One region of the Pseudoclavibacter sp. CFCC 13796 genome, then DNA from elsewhere that is predicted to be linked to it. Evidence: riboswitches for the same ligand, from Rfam matches in the RefSeq annotation. Region 1 holds a riboswitch; each other region holds the start of a gene.

The links. A riboswitch is a leader RNA that binds a small molecule or an ion and turns the genes downstream of it on or off. The one in region 1 is predicted to bind thiamine pyrophosphate.
Region 2: linked by a shared signal. The riboswitch ahead of F8O07_RS06025 (FAD-dependent oxidoreductase) and the one ahead of F8O07_RS10070 (TenA family protein) in region 1 are both predicted to bind thiamine pyrophosphate.
Region 3: linked by a shared signal. The riboswitch ahead of thiD (bifunctional hydroxymethylpyrimidine kinase/phosphomethylpyrimidine kinase) and the one ahead of F8O07_RS10070 (TenA family protein) in region 1 are both predicted to bind thiamine pyrophosphate.

The regions. Positions count from the first base shown of each region.
Region 1 covers NZ_WBKD01000002.1:239,198-243,932, reverse strand. The annotation lists tRNA gene F8O07_RS10080 (tRNA-Met) at 339-412, shown strand; gene F8O07_RS10075 (hypothetical protein) at 711-1,088, opposite strand; gene F8O07_RS10070 (TenA family protein) at 1,382-2,089, opposite strand; TPP riboswitch at 2,086-2,197, opposite strand; gene F8O07_RS10065 (hypothetical protein) at 2,265-2,717, shown strand; gene F8O07_RS10060 (FBP domain-containing protein) at 2,923-3,426, shown strand; gene F8O07_RS10055 (cation:proton antiporter) at 3,429-4,685, opposite strand.
Region 2 covers NZ_WBKD01000001.1:1,363,076-1,367,810, reverse strand. The annotation lists gene F8O07_RS06035 (thiazole synthase) at 1-582, opposite strand, end outside; gene thiS (sulfur carrier protein ThiS) at 584-820, opposite strand; gene F8O07_RS06025 (FAD-dependent oxidoreductase) at 817-2,094, opposite strand; TPP riboswitch at 2,087-2,220, opposite strand; gene thiE (thiamine phosphate synthase) at 2,255-2,980, shown strand; gene F8O07_RS06015 (fructose bisphosphate aldolase) at 3,041-3,940, shown strand; gene ybaK (Cys-tRNA(Pro) deacylase) at 3,965-4,480, shown strand.
Region 3 covers NZ_WBKD01000001.1:1,368,142-1,372,876, forward strand. The annotation lists gene moeB (molybdopterin-synthase adenylyltransferase MoeB) at 1-1,060, shown strand, start outside; gene thiD (bifunctional hydroxymethylpyrimidine kinase/phosphomethylpyrimidine kinase) at 1,132-1,995, opposite strand; TPP riboswitch at 1,986-2,081, opposite strand; gene F8O07_RS06050 (DsbA family protein) at 2,117-2,830, opposite strand; gene F8O07_RS06055 (MFS transporter) at 2,938-4,197, opposite strand; gene F8O07_RS06060 (M48 family metallopeptidase) at 4,352-4,735, shown strand, end outside.

The DNA of each region.
Region 1 (4,735 bases):
CTCCATGCACCGGGTCATCCCACAGGAGGAGGTTTCGCTCAGCGCCGCCGCCGCCCGCCCTCGCCACCCCGCCTCTGCCACTCTTCCAGTCTCCGCCCTGGCGCTGCCTCGTCTTCCGCTGCCGGTCTTCCACGGCAAACCCAGCCATCCCCGCATCCAGACATGGGAAATGCACGCCTGAGACATCGATCCATGCCAAGTTCCATGTCTGGATGCCACAGGCCGACATTTGCCATGTCTCGATGCGGAAAGAAAAGGGGAAAGAGGTGGACGAGTCAGCCCCGAACCGGCGCAGGGTGGACGCAGACGCACATTGGTGCTACTGTTATCTCTTGTGCCGCGGGGTGGAGCAGTTCGGTAGCTCGCCGGGCTCATAACCCGGAGGTCGTTGGTTCAAATCCAGCCCCCGCAACAGATGCGCCGACGCGGTGCGCAGAAGGTCGGAAACCCAATTGGGTTTCCGACCTTCTGCATTTCTCGGCCGGGGCCCGACCTGCCAACACTCACAAGGTCTGGCCGGCCAGCGCTCACCGGCTGGTACTCACCAGTCTGTGTCGCATGTGCCAGAGCCCACCAGACTGCAGATCACCGCAGCTCGTACGACTGATCGAAGAAGTCGAGCTGCAGTATGCAGCCCAGGCTCTGCCGCTGAAAAACTCACCGGTCATGGCCCGTATAAAGGCATCAGAGTCATGGCTATGGGATGCCGCTCACGGGCGCAGGGTGACCTCAGCGGCAGCCGGTCCGCCGCAACGCTCGTTCCCGCCGGTCAGTCGCCAGTCTGGCGAGACCAGCCTCTCCTCGAGCACAGATCCATCGCTGCCGATGAGCTGGACAAGCAGGGGTTCCTCGGGATAACTCAGTGTCGCAGTCCAGACGGCTACCTCGTCTGAGGATTTCTCGGCGCTGACGATGTTCGGATCGACGTCGAGTGTTGCGTCATCCGGGCAATTGCCTCCACCGCAGACCCGCACCTTCTGCACTGCCCCGGCTTCGTCCTCGACATGAACGGTCAGTGTTTGCATATATCCGACGGCCGAGCATGCGGTGCCGCATCCAGTGAGGCTGAGCGACGCACAGACGGTCACGCCCAAAGTCGAGATCCATGCACCCGGACGTCGAAAGACCATGCTCTGAGTCTATGCTGACAGCACTCACCTCCGAGTTCTGACTCCCGAGGACGATGAGGTTAACCCGTCCCCTGAGATTCGACATTGCGGCAAACTCAGGATCTCAAAGAGTGCGAGACAGGGCCGCAGAACGATTACATACGCTGATTCGCCCCAGAAGCTCGCTCCGTTCTGACTCAGCGGGAGTACTCGCTCACCGGCTGGTACTCACCAGCCCTTGTCGTATGCGCCAGAGTCCACCAGTCGGCAGGTCACCGCAGCTCGTACGACTGATCGAAGAAGTCGAGCTCGAGCTGCACCGTGCGTCCGAAGAATTCCCGAGCCTCGGAGGCATGGGCCGGGCCGACACGATCGAGTTCGCTGCGCAGAAACTCGACCAGCTGTCTGAACGGCGGGTTGTCGTGCAGCGTGATCCACTCTGCATGCACGAAGCTTGCGGGTGCCTGCTCGGGTGCCCGCATCGCCCAGCTTAGATACGACCACTCCGACACCATCAGCACCGAGAGAATGATGGTGTAGTTCCGGGTGTCCGCGGCATCGCGAAAGACCCGTTTGAATCCGGCAGTGGCCGCAGTGTCAGGAATCTTCGCGTGGTCGGCCTCGCTCACCCCGAACTTTGCGAAGCAGCGCAGAAAGTACGTGCTCTCGTCGCCCGCCACGTCGCCGGCGAACGCGGCGAGCCGCAGCCGCGCATCCAACGTGTCGGCGCTGGCCACAGCCGCCCCGATCAGAGCCAGAAAGCCGTCGAGAAAGCGGTGATCCTGAATCAGATACCGGCACATCACCGAGTCGTCGATCGAACCGTCGAACAGCTCCGAGACGAAGCGGTGCCCGACGACCGCCTGCCAGTTGGCCGCGTTGTCGTCGCGCAGCGAGTCGGTGAAGCGTTCTCCGGCGGATGCTCCGCTCGCGCGGGCAGCAGACGTCTCGTTGTGATCGTGCGTGGTGGTTGCGTGCATGAATGACTCCCATTCTTCCTTCGCCGGCATGACCCGGACAGGTTCGACGGTCGCAGGCGTCAGCAGCCCGATCTCAGCCCCGTGACCGGGGCACCCGTGTGGTACTGAAGAGCGTAGCAGCAGGCGCAGGGCGGCTCGATTACGCTGGCAGCACGTCCCGAGAGAAAGACCGCACATGGCAGACACAGACCACACCGACGGGTTCAGCGCGAGCGAGCGCGCGGCGATGCGCCAGCGCGCCGAAGAGCTGCGCTCGATCAGCGGCGTCAAAGGCGCGGCGAAGCGGGCGCGCGAATACGAGGCGTGCCTCGCGGCGATCGACGCGCTCGACGGCCTCGACGCGGTGATCGCGCAGCGTCTGCACGTGATCGTGGCCGACGAGGCTCCGCATCTCGAGGCCAAGACCTGGTACGGGTTCCCGTCGTACGCCAGTGACGGCAAAGTCATCGTGTTCCTGCAGCCGTCGTCCAAGTTCGACACTCGGTATGCGACGCTCGGCTTCAGCGAAGACGCGCAGCTCGACGACGGTGCGATCTGGCCGACCTCGTTCGCCCTCGCGGCCTGGAACGATGCGGTGGAAACTCAGGTGCGTGAGCTGGTGCGTCGCGCCGCGGGAGCATCTGAGTAGACTGTCCGCGTGAACTACCGAGAGCTGTATGCACAGCGCGAGGAGGTCGTCGGCGAAGCACTCGCCGACGACGATTAGCGCGAATGCTCCCACCGTGCCTGACATCCGGCCAGGCGCGGCGGTCGAGCGACCCTGATCACTCACTCACCATTTCTCCCGGCGAAGCGGCGTCTCTGCGATGCCGCGCGCCGTGAAAGGCATACTCATGCAGACTCTCACCGAATCCTTCATCCGCTCTTCGTTCGTCAACGCCTCACGGCGAGAGACGAAAGAGCTCACATTTCGCGACGACTTCGCCGCACTCACGGACGAAGACTGGCAGCAGCTCGACTATCTGGGCTGGCGCGACCCGAAGTATGCGCGACGCGCCTATGTCGTGCTGCCACGACTCGACGGCGACCCGGTCGGCGTGCTGCTGACGCGTGCCGCGGCTGCCCCTCGCACACCGACCATGTGCCATTGGTGTCGTGACGTGCGGCTGCCGAACCCGGTCATGCTCTGGAGCGCGAAGCGCGCCGGGGCCGCGGGGCGCCGTGGCGACACCGTCGGCACCTTGATCTGCGACGACTTTCAGTGCTCGCACAACGTGCGCAACGACCCGCCGGCGTTCTACAAGGGATACGACGTGCTCGCCGCGCGTCAGCAGCGCATCGACGACCTGCGCACACGGGTCGCCGGCTTCGCCGAGTCTCTGCTCGGCGCCGCCTGAGTTTAGCCCAGCGTGGTGACGAACGGAGTGTCTCCCGGGTCTTCATCTCGGGAGGCACTCGCCGCGTCGCCGCGCTGACCGCCTGCGCTCGTCTGCCCCTGGGCCTTGTGCAGCGTGGCGCCGACGACGGGTCCGATGATCACGGAGAGCAGGCCGCCGCCGATCAGTGCGGCTGCCAGACCGCTGCCGATGATCTGCTGCGAGACGGCCAGTGTGGATGCTGCGACGATAATCGGCAGTGCGGTGCCGGTGTACGCAGCCAGTGCAAACCGTGACCGGGCCGAGGAGTCTCGTGCCGCGGTGAGCATTCCGGGCAGGCCGCGCACGACGAACAGCGCGAGCGCCGAACTCACGGTGATGAGCAGAAGAATCGGTGATGCGAACAGCGCCTGCAGATCGAAGCCGAGGCCGGCGTTGATGAAGAAGATTGGCACGAGCAGCCCGAAGCCGATGCCCTGCAGTTTCGATTCGACGAATGCGGCATCCTCGTGCGGGGCGTCCGAGAGCAGCACGCGCAGCACCATGCCCGCAGTGAACGCGCCCAGCAGGGTGTCGATGCCCAACAGCAGATCGAGGGCTATCAGGACGCCCATGATCATGATCACGAGGCGCAGCGCGAACTGGCTGCTGGTGTGCTGAGTCTCGCGGATGAACCGGTGCAGTCGGGCATGCGGAATGCGATTCGCCAGCCACAGCAGAAACACGGCGATCACGGCGAAGACGACGAGCACGAGCAGGGACGTGCTCAGCGTGCGCCCCGAGAGCAGCAGCGACATCATGATCAGCGGCAGAAACTCTCCGACCGCACCGTTGGCCACGACCGACGTCGCGAAGGGTGACCCCAGATCTCCGGCGTCCTTCAGAATGGGCAGCAGCATGCCCACGGCGGTCGACGACAGCGCGATCGCGACGACCGGGGCGACGGAGGCTCCGGCCGCCACCGAGCCGAGGGCGAAGAGCACGGCGAAAGAGATCACCCAGGCACCTGCCGCTCGTCGCAGCGGTCGGCCGGTGATCGCGCGCACGTCGATCTCGGTGCCGGCGAGCAGAAAGAGAAAGGCGCCGCCGAGCTCGGAGAGCACCGAGATCATCTCGTTCGGCTGAATGAGCCCGAGCACCGCAGGCCCGGCGATCACGCCCAGCACGATCTCGATCGCGGGCAGCGGCACCGGCGCGATCCGTCCGATGAAGCGGGTGATGAGCGTCGCGACGACGGCAAGAATGGGGAGCAGAGCGATGCTGAGCGTGAGATGCTGCACGACTCTCAGTCTATGCACAGCAGGCGAGAGGGCTGTGGCGAGCATCCATC
Region 2 (4,735 bases), on a different contig from region 1:
GGCCGTGCCCACGCCGGCGTCGAGCACCACGGGCACTCCGGCGTTCGCGGTGATCGCCGCGATGTTGTGCGGGTTCAGAATGCCCAGCCCGGTGCCGATCGGCGCCCCGAGCGGCATGATCGCCGCGGCACCGGCCTGCTCGAGATGGCGTGCCAGAATCGGGTCGTCGTTGGTGTAGACCATGACGTCGAACCCGTCGTTGACCAGCTGCTCGGTCGCGTCGGCGAGTTCGAGCCCGTCGGGCAGCAGCGTCTGGTCGTCGGCGATGACCTCGAGCTTCACCAGGTTCGTCTCGAGCGCCTCGCGCGCAAGCTGAGCGGTGAGAACGGCCTCACGCGCGGTGAAGCAGCCGGCCGTGTTGGGCAGCACCTCGATGTCGTTGCGCCGCAGGATGTCGAACAGGCTCGGCCCCGCCGAAGGGGTGTGCCGTCGCATCGCGACCGTGGTCAGCTCGGTGCCGCTGGCCAGCAGCGCCTGTTCCAGCCCGTCGAGGCTGGGTGCGCCGCCGGTGCCCATGATCAGCCGCGAACGGTACGACCGCCCCGCGACCTCGAAGAGATCGTCATCGTCGTGGTCAGCCATCTCAGCCTCCTTGTTTCGCGGTCACGAGTTCGATGCGGGCCTGCGGTGTGAGCACCGTCTGCGCCCAGCGGCCGCGCGGCACGATCGTCTCGTCGACGGCCACCGCGACGCCGAGCCGCGAGCCGTCGACGGGTCGGCCGTCGGCGGCGAGCGGGGTGCCGGTTCGTTCGGCCACGAGGGCGAGCACCGAGTCGGCCTCGGTCTCGACGGCCTCGCCGTTCAGAATGATCTGTGTCATGCGGATGCTCCTGTGGGGGTCTCGGATCGATCGTCTGACGAGAAGCGCCAGGGGTCGAACGCCTGCCAGTCGGATGCTGCGGCGGTGCCGTCGACGAGATCGGAGATCACGACGGCGTTCTGAGCGCTGAGCAGGATGCCATGGCGGTGGGTGCCGGTGTTGGCGAGCAGCCCGTCGGCGACTCGGCCGAGCAGAGGCGCGTTGTCCGGTGTGCCGGGGCGGGCACGAGCAGTGGCCTCGATGAGTTCGAGGTCGTCGACCGCCGGCAGCAGCTCGTGGGCGTCGCGAAGCAGCTGCAACACGCTGCCTGCGAGCACGGCGTCTCGAGCGTCTTCGCGTTCGGTCGCCCCGATCACGACCGTTCCGTCTTCGCGCGGCACGATGTAGACGCTGCGGCCGTGGACGAGGCCGCGGATCGTGTGAGTGGTGAGCGGGCGCAGCCGCTCCGGAGTGCGCAGACGCAGCACGTCGCCGTGCACCGGGCGGATCGGCCAGACCAGACCTCGCGGCAGGCCGCCGAGCCTCGGGCTCTCCAGGCCGTTGGCCACCACGACTTCGTCTGCCTCGATGACCTGCTGCGCCGACACGCTCGGGGTCGGGCTCGCCGGCGGCACGTCGGCCACGACCTCGCTCGACGGCCACGCGGGCTGTTCGTCGAAGCGATGGGTGACCGGCCCTTCTCGACGTTCGCTCGGTTCGAGACGAACGCCGACCACCCGCTCGTCTCGCCAGAGCAGCTCCACGGCGCGTTCCGGCACCACATGCACGTCGTCGCACACTTCGAGGGCCGACATATAGGCCCCTGCGAGACGTCGCGGGGTGATCTGGTGGTCGTCGCGGGCCAGGAACGCCCCGCTGATGCCCGGGCCGAGCAGCGGCTCAAGCGCACGGGCCTCTCGTGAGGTGAGATCCTGCACGTCGAGCCCGAGTTCGAGCTGCTGGGCGCGCAGGCTTCGCAGCAGCTCGCGATCGGCGGCGTCGGCGGTGGCGACGATGGTCGGCGTCGACCGGTAACCGGTGCCGACCACCGTCGCCTGGTCCAGCTCGGCGACGATCTGCGGGTAGAGACGCGCGGCCGGCACGGAGAGCGCGAGCAGACTCTCTTCTTCGAAGGCGTACTCGCTCACGGCGGCGAGCATCCCGGCCGCCGCATGACTCGCGCCCGAAGCGGGCGCCGGATCGACGATCGTCACCGCGTGACCGCGCTGATGCAGTCGCCACGCGGTCGCCAGGCCGACGACGCCGGCACCGATGACGATGACATGCTTGTTCATTCTGCTCGCTTCCTACGCCGGTATGATCCGGATCAGGTCGACGGTCTGCACACGATCACCGGCCTGTTTCGGCCTGGTGAATCGCGCGCACTCTCAGCCGAGTTCTCGGCTCCCGTGCTCATGTGGGGCAATTGTACCGCCCGGTTCGTACACTGGACGCATGATCGTCAAGTCTCAGCACGCTGACCGCTCCACCGACCCGCACGCCACACCTCGCACCCGAGAATGGCGACTGAGCATGCTGCAGCAGGCGCAGCTGTATCTGTGCACCGACGCAAGACTGGGCACCGGAGACTTCGACGAGTTCGTGGACGCCGCCTACCGCGGAGGCGTCGACATCATTCAGCTGCGCGACAAGCATCTCGACGCCGGTGATGAGCTGGAGTACTTCGAGCTGCTCGCGGCTGCGGCGCGCCGACATGGGCGACTCTTCGCCGCCAACGACCGAGCCGACGTCGCCACGCTGACCGGCGCCGACATCCTGCACGTCGGGCAGCGCGACCTCAGCGTCGCCGACGCCCGTTCGCTGCTGCCTGACGGCACGCTCGTCGGTCTGTCGACGCATTCGCGAGTGCAGGCCGAGCAGGCGCGTCTGGGCGATCCTGACTATTACTGCATCGGGCCGGTCTGGCGCACTCCCACGAAACCGGGTCGGGCCCCGGTCACCCTCGACGCCGTGCGACAGGTGCATACGCAGAGCCGTGGCGATGCCAAGCCGTGGTTCGCCATCGGCGGCGTCAACGCCGAGACCCTGGAGCAGGTGCTCGACGCCGGGGCGAGCCGCATCGTCGTCGTACGTGCGATCACCCAGGCGGACGACCCCGAGGCCGCCGCTCGCGAGCTGCGCTCGGCGCTGCCACCGCTGCCCGAGCTCGTCACAGCGTGAGATAATGATCGTCGTGTCGCACGACGGCACCCTGCTGACCAAACAAAGAAAGCGGTGACCATGTCATCAGTGTTCGATGCACAGTACGAGCGGTTCTCGACCGGTGCCGGCTTCCTGGCCGCGCTCGATCAGTCCGGAGGCAGCACGCCCAAGGCGCTGCGTCTCTACGGAGTGGACGAATCACAGTACCGCAATGAGACCGAGATGTTCGACCTCATTCACGAGCTGCGCACTCGCATCATCACCAGCCCTGCTTTCACCAGCGAACGTGTGCTCGGCGCGATTCTCTTCGAGCAGACGGTCGACCGTGAGATCAACGGGGCCCCGAGCGCGAAGTACCTCTGGAACGAGCTGGGCATCGTGCCGTTCCTGAAGATCGACAAAGGGCTCGCCGAGCTCAAAGACGGCGTGCAGGTGCTCAAACCGATCCCGACGCTGCAGCAGCAGCTCGACAAGGCGAACGCGAACGAGGTCTTCGGCACGAAAGAGCGCTCGCTGATCAAACAGGCCAACGAGTCGGGCATCATCGCCGTCGTCGACCAGCAGTTCGAGCTGGCCGATCAGGTGCTCGACGCCGGGCTTGTGCCGATCATCGAGCCCGAGGTCGACATCACCGCAGCCGACAAGGCCGATTCCGAGTCGATTCTGCGCGATCAGATTCTGCAGCACCTCGATGCGCTGCCCGAGGGGCGCAACGTGACCCTCAAGCTCTCACTGCCCACCGAGGCCGGCTTCTACTCCGCTCTCGTCGACCACGACCGCGTCGTGCGCGTCGTCGCCCTCTCAGGTGGTTACAGCCGAGACGAGGCCAACGCGCTGCTGGCCAAGAATCCGGGAGTCATCGCCAGCTTCAGCCGCGCCCTCACCGAGGGTCTCACCGCACAGCAGAGCGACGACGAGTTCAACCAGACGCTCGACGCCGCCATCGAGAGCATCTACCAGGCGTCGATCGCCGGCTGAGACACGCGAAAGAGATCGACACAGATGGCAGCGCACAGAGGGCACGGGTCGGCCACGCCGGCGACCCGTGCCCTCGACCGTGCCGGAGTGGCCTATCAGCTGCACGGCTTCGAGCATGACCCCGATGACCGACACTTCGGCGACGAAGCCGTCGACAAGCTCGATCTGCCTGCAGACCGCATCTTCAAGACGCTGGTCGTCGAGATCGACGGTGCTGCATCGCGCAGTCAGGATCTCGCAGTCGGCGTCGTGAGTCTGGATGCGCGACTCGATCTCAAGGCCATGGCGCACGCGTTGGGAGTCAAACGGTGCCACATGGCCGATCCTCAGCTGGCACAGCGCCGCACCGGCTATGTGGTCGGCGGCATCAGTCCGCTGGGGCAGAAGAGCCGGCTGCCCATCTTCGTCGACGACGGCGCCCGCGCCATCGAGACCATGCTGGTCTCCGGCGGTCAGCGTGGGCTTGACGTCGAGCTGACGCCAGACGACCTCTGCAGCGTCACCGGAGCACGCTACGCCCCCATCGCCAAACGCGACTGAGCGGCGCCGGGCGCAGAGAACCGGTGGCGGCGTCCACGCTGTGAGACACCACCACCGGTGTGAGAGTTCAGGTCAGCTCTCAGAGACGGCAGCCGAATCGTTGTGCTTCGATCCAGCGCGACGACGCGTGCCGAGCTCTCCGTCGACTTGGTCGGCGAAGTCGGTGCTCTGTGCAGTCATCGGGGACTCATCCTGCCAGATCTGTTCGAGATCAGCATCGAGCCCAGCTTCCTTCCGGGCCCTTCGCCCGGGATC
Region 3 (4,735 bases), on a different contig from region 1:
GCAGCGTCGGCTGAAGGCCGCTCGTGTGCTGGTCATCGGCGCAGGCGGTCTCGGATCGCCGGTGCTGGAGTATCTGGCAGCGGCCGGCGTGGGCACGATCGGCGTCGTCGACGACGACCGGGTCGACGAGTCGAATCTGCAGCGGCAGGTCATTCACGGCGTCGACCGCATCGGCGAGCTCAAAGTGACCTCGGCGGCGCAGACGGTGGCGCGCATCAATCCGCTGGTGAACCTCGAGGCTCATGCCGTGCGGCTCGATCGAGACAATGCGCTGCGCCTCTTCGCCGAGTACGACCTCGTCGTCGACGGTGCCGACAACTTCGCCACCCGCTACCTTGTGGCAGACGCGGCAGAGATCGCCGGACGACCGGTGGTCTGGGGATCGATTCTGCGCTATGAGGGACAGGTCAGCGTCTTCGGCATCGACGCGTGCTACCGCGACCTCTTTCCTGAGCCGCCAGAGCCCGGCGAGGTGCCCTCCTGCGCCGAAGGGGGAGTCTTCGGCGTGCTGCCGGGCATGATCGGAACGGTGATGGCCGGTGAGGCGATCAAGCTCATCACCGGCATCGGCGAGCCTCTGGTCAACCGTGTGCAGGTGCTCGACGCGGCAGCGGGCCGATGGCGCGAGCTGCGACTGACGCCTGACCCCGACCGGGTCAGGGTGCACGATCTCGAGGCCGACTACGTCGAGCTCTGCGGCACGCCGGGCATGGCACAGGGGTCCAGTGTGACGGCTCGTGATCTGCAGTCGCTGCTGCAGCGACGAGCCGCCGGCGAGATCGACTTCGATCTCATCGATGTGCGAGAACCGGACGAGTTCGACCTCGTGCACATTCCGGGCGCGCGGCTGCTGCCGTTGGCCCGGCTGCAGCACGAGATCCGTGCCCGGGCCTTCGACGTGTCGCCTGGACGCGAGGTCATTCTGGTCTGTAAGACGGGTGCGCGCTCGACGCAGGCGCTCGAAATGCTGCGTGACTCCGGACGCACCAACGTGCGGCAGGTGGTGGGCGGCACGATGGGCTGGGTGCAGACGGTCGATCCCTCGCTGCCGCGCTACTGAATCATCGCTGGGCTCCTGAACCATCGCTGCGCCATTGAACCATCTCTGCGCGACTGGCTCGGCGTCGAGCCTCAGCGCAGGTCGACGAAGTGATCGACCGGGCCGTGACCCTGCCCGACGTGCAGAGCGTCGGCGCTGCGCAGCGCCCGGGTGAGCCAGGCCTTGACCGTGATCAGCGCGGTGGGCCAGTCGTCGCCTGCGGCGAGGCGAGTCGCCATGGCCGAAGAGAGCGTGCATCCGGTTCCGTGCGTGCAGTCGGTGTCGACGCGCGGAGCGTCGGCTTCGAAGAGCCCGTCGGGCACGGGCGACCCCTCAGGGTCAGACCGGGCGTCGACAAGCGCGTCGTGCACGCGATCGCCGACCAAATGCCCGCCTTTGACGAGCACCACGGTATCGCAGCGTGCGCTGACGAGTCGGGCCTGAGCCACGGCATCCGCCCACGTCTGTGCCTCAGACGCGTCGGCGAGCACCGCGAGCTCCGGAACGTTGGGGGTGATCAGATCGGCACTGCGGCAGAGATCTCGCACGGCCGCCTCGGCGTCTTCGGCAAGCAGGCGGTCGCCGCTGGTGGCCACCATTACCGGGTCGAGCACCACGATCGGCGGCCGCACCTCGTCAAGCCAGGACTTCACCGTCGTGACGGTGTCGGCGTCGGCGAGCATGCCGATCTTCACGCCGTCGATCTCCACGTCGTCAGACACAGCCTCCAGCTGCTCGCGCAGAAAAGAGACCGGCGGCAGGTGCACCGAGCGCACACCCCGGGTGTTCTGCGCCACGAGCGCGGTGACGACCGCCATGGCGTAGCCGCCCATCGCCGAGATCGATTTCAGATCGGCCTGCACCCCGGCGCCGCCGGTGGGGTCGGTGCCTGCGATGCTGAGGATGCGCGGCACGCGGATGCTCTCCGGGCGTGATGCGGCATGGTTGACGGTCATTTGGACGATCCCTTCGCTCGTGCTGACGAGAGCAGGTTCGACGGGTCTCTTCTCAGCCCCCGTTCGGGGCACCCCGTGTCACACGCCCAGAGTATACGCCTGCGACCCCGGAGGGTCAGTCTCAGCGAGCGTCGGCGCCGACCCGCGTCTGCACCTCGTGCAGCACCTCGAGCAGGGCCTCGACCGGCTGCGCACCGGAGGCGCCGAAGCGATCGTTGAACAGGAAGAACGGCACTGATGAGATGCCGAGCTCGGCGGCGCGTCGTTCGTCGGCCTGCACCTCGCCCGTATGCGAATGCGTGGTCAGCTCGCGACTGATCGATGCGGCATCGAGGCCCTGCTCACTGGCGATCTCCTCGAGCGTCTCGAGACGACCGATGTGGCGGCCCTCGCTGAAGTGGGCGTGAAACAGTGCCAGTGCGACTTCGCGTTCCCGATGGTCGAGACGGGCCGCGTGCAGCAGCTCGTGGGCGAGACCGGTGTTCGACTGCTGCAGCACGTCGAAGTGGAAGTCGAGCCCGGCGTCGGCGGCGGCCATGGTCACTCGGTCGAGCTCGGTTTGGGCCTGAGACACCGTGATGCCCTTGATGTCGGCCAGATGCTGCGCCGCACTGCGGGCGTCTGCGTCATCTGCATCGGGGTTGAGCTCGTAGCTGCGCAGGCCGAGCAGCACACGGTTCTCAGGCCGCTCTTCGCTGAAGCGCTGCACCGCTGCGAGCAGATTGCTCAGCCCGATGTAGCTCCACGGGCAGGCGAGGTCGATCCAGGTCTCGACGCGGAGCGCAGGCGCTCCGTCTGACGACGACTGCTGAGCGGGCGCGGGGGAGTCTGGCATGTTCGGTCTCTCATCCATCTGAAAAGGGTGACTCCATGCTAGCGAGAGGTGCGTGCGCGCTCACGACGACCGGCCGAGCGGTGCGACTCCAGACGAGCCGGCGGGCGTCAGACCCGACCGCGACCGGAGAGCTCCGGAGGCAGGAACTTCGGCGTGAAGTGCCACAGCAGCCAGGCTCCGACGACGCCCAGACCGGCCATGACCGCGGCAGAGGCCGCGATTCCTGCGGCGGCGGCGAGGCCGGAGAGAATCAGCGGCGAACTTGCACTGCCGGCGTCTGCGACCAGACGCCAGGCTCCCAGAAACGCCGCCGGGTGGTGCTCCGGCGCCAGATCCGCGCCCATGGTCATGATGATGCCGGATCCGAGGCCGTTGGCCAGAGACATCAGGCTCGCCGTGACGAGCAGCCCCCACGGCCCGTGCACCGGCAGCAGCGCGAGGTGTGTCACCGCCAGACCGAGCAGCGTCGGCAGCACGACCCAGAGCCGCCCGAAGCGATCCATGAGCTGGCCCGACACGTAGAAGAGCGCGAGGTCGAGGGCACCCGCGATGCCCATGATCAGCGCGATGGTCTCGGTGTCTGCGCCGATGTGCGTGCCCCAGAGCGGCAGAATGACCTGGCGGCTGGATCGCAGCAGCTGCACTGCGGCGATTCCCAGCCCCATGGTCGCGAGCACGCGTCGCGAGCTGACGAGGGTCTGCCACAGCGATGGGGCGGATGCCGTGGTGTCGGAGGCGTGGGCATCGTGCGACTGATCTGCGGCCGGCACGTCAGACGTGGGTGCCTCGGCGGGAAGGCCAGCTCGCAGCAGTGTCTCAGGGTCGGGCATCAGAACCAGCAGCACGGCGACCACGACGCTGAGCGCGATGCTGGCCACGAAAGCCGACGTGCTGCCGAACCATGCGATCAGGGGTGCGACGAGCATGGGGCCGAGAAACAGGCCGCCTCTGACGGTGCCGCCGAGCACTGACATGGCACGGGCTCGATGTGAGACCGGCACGAGCTCGGTGAGCAGGGCGTGTCTGGCGAGGTTGAACGCGGCAGCGGCCATGCCGACCAGCAGCGTGCCGACCAGCAGCACGGTCACAGACGATCCCACTGCGGCAACCGCGGCGCCGGCTGCGCCGAGGGCAGCCGCCACGATCATCGTGCGCTGCTCGCCGAGACGAGCGACCATCCAGCTGCTGGGCAGATCGCCGATCACCTGACCGATCATCAGCATGCCGGCGATGAGCCCCGCGAGGGCGGTGTCGGCTCCGAGCTCGACCGCTCTGGCCGGCAGCACAGGCACCAGGCAGGCCTCAGCGGTCGCGAAGAGCAGAGCTGGAAGAAAGATCGGCACGGCATACCGACGCAGCTGATTCATCCGGCCAGTGTAGACCCGAGGAGGCTGTCGGCTCTCGGTGCACTGAATCTTGCGTTGCTCGGGGGTCGGGGTCGGGGTCGGGGTCGGGATCGGTGTCGGCCGGTCAGGGTAGAGTCAGCGCGACCGAAAAAGACGAGCGAGGGCAGAAGGCACCATGGTGACGCAGCGCGGCACACGCGACGAACTGCTGCAGGTCGACGACCTGGTCTGTGTGCTTCGTCGTCGCCCCGTGCGGCGCGTGAGCCTCAGAGTGGGGCGCGTGGGCGGTGCACCCCAGAGTGCTCTGGGCACGCTCAGCTCTGTGGTGCTGACGGCTCCGGCAGGCATGCGCGAGTTCGAGCTGCGGCGTTTCGTACGCACCAATCGGAGCTGGATCGATCGCTGTCTGGCCGAAGAGCGGCGGCGAGACATCGCGGTTCCGCAGCTCGACTGGTCTGAAGAGCAGATCGCATGGGCGAAGGCCCGACTGGCGGAGCTCGTGCCTGCGCTGATCGCATCGTGGACCCGGCGTCTCGATCTGCCGCGGCCGACGTGGACG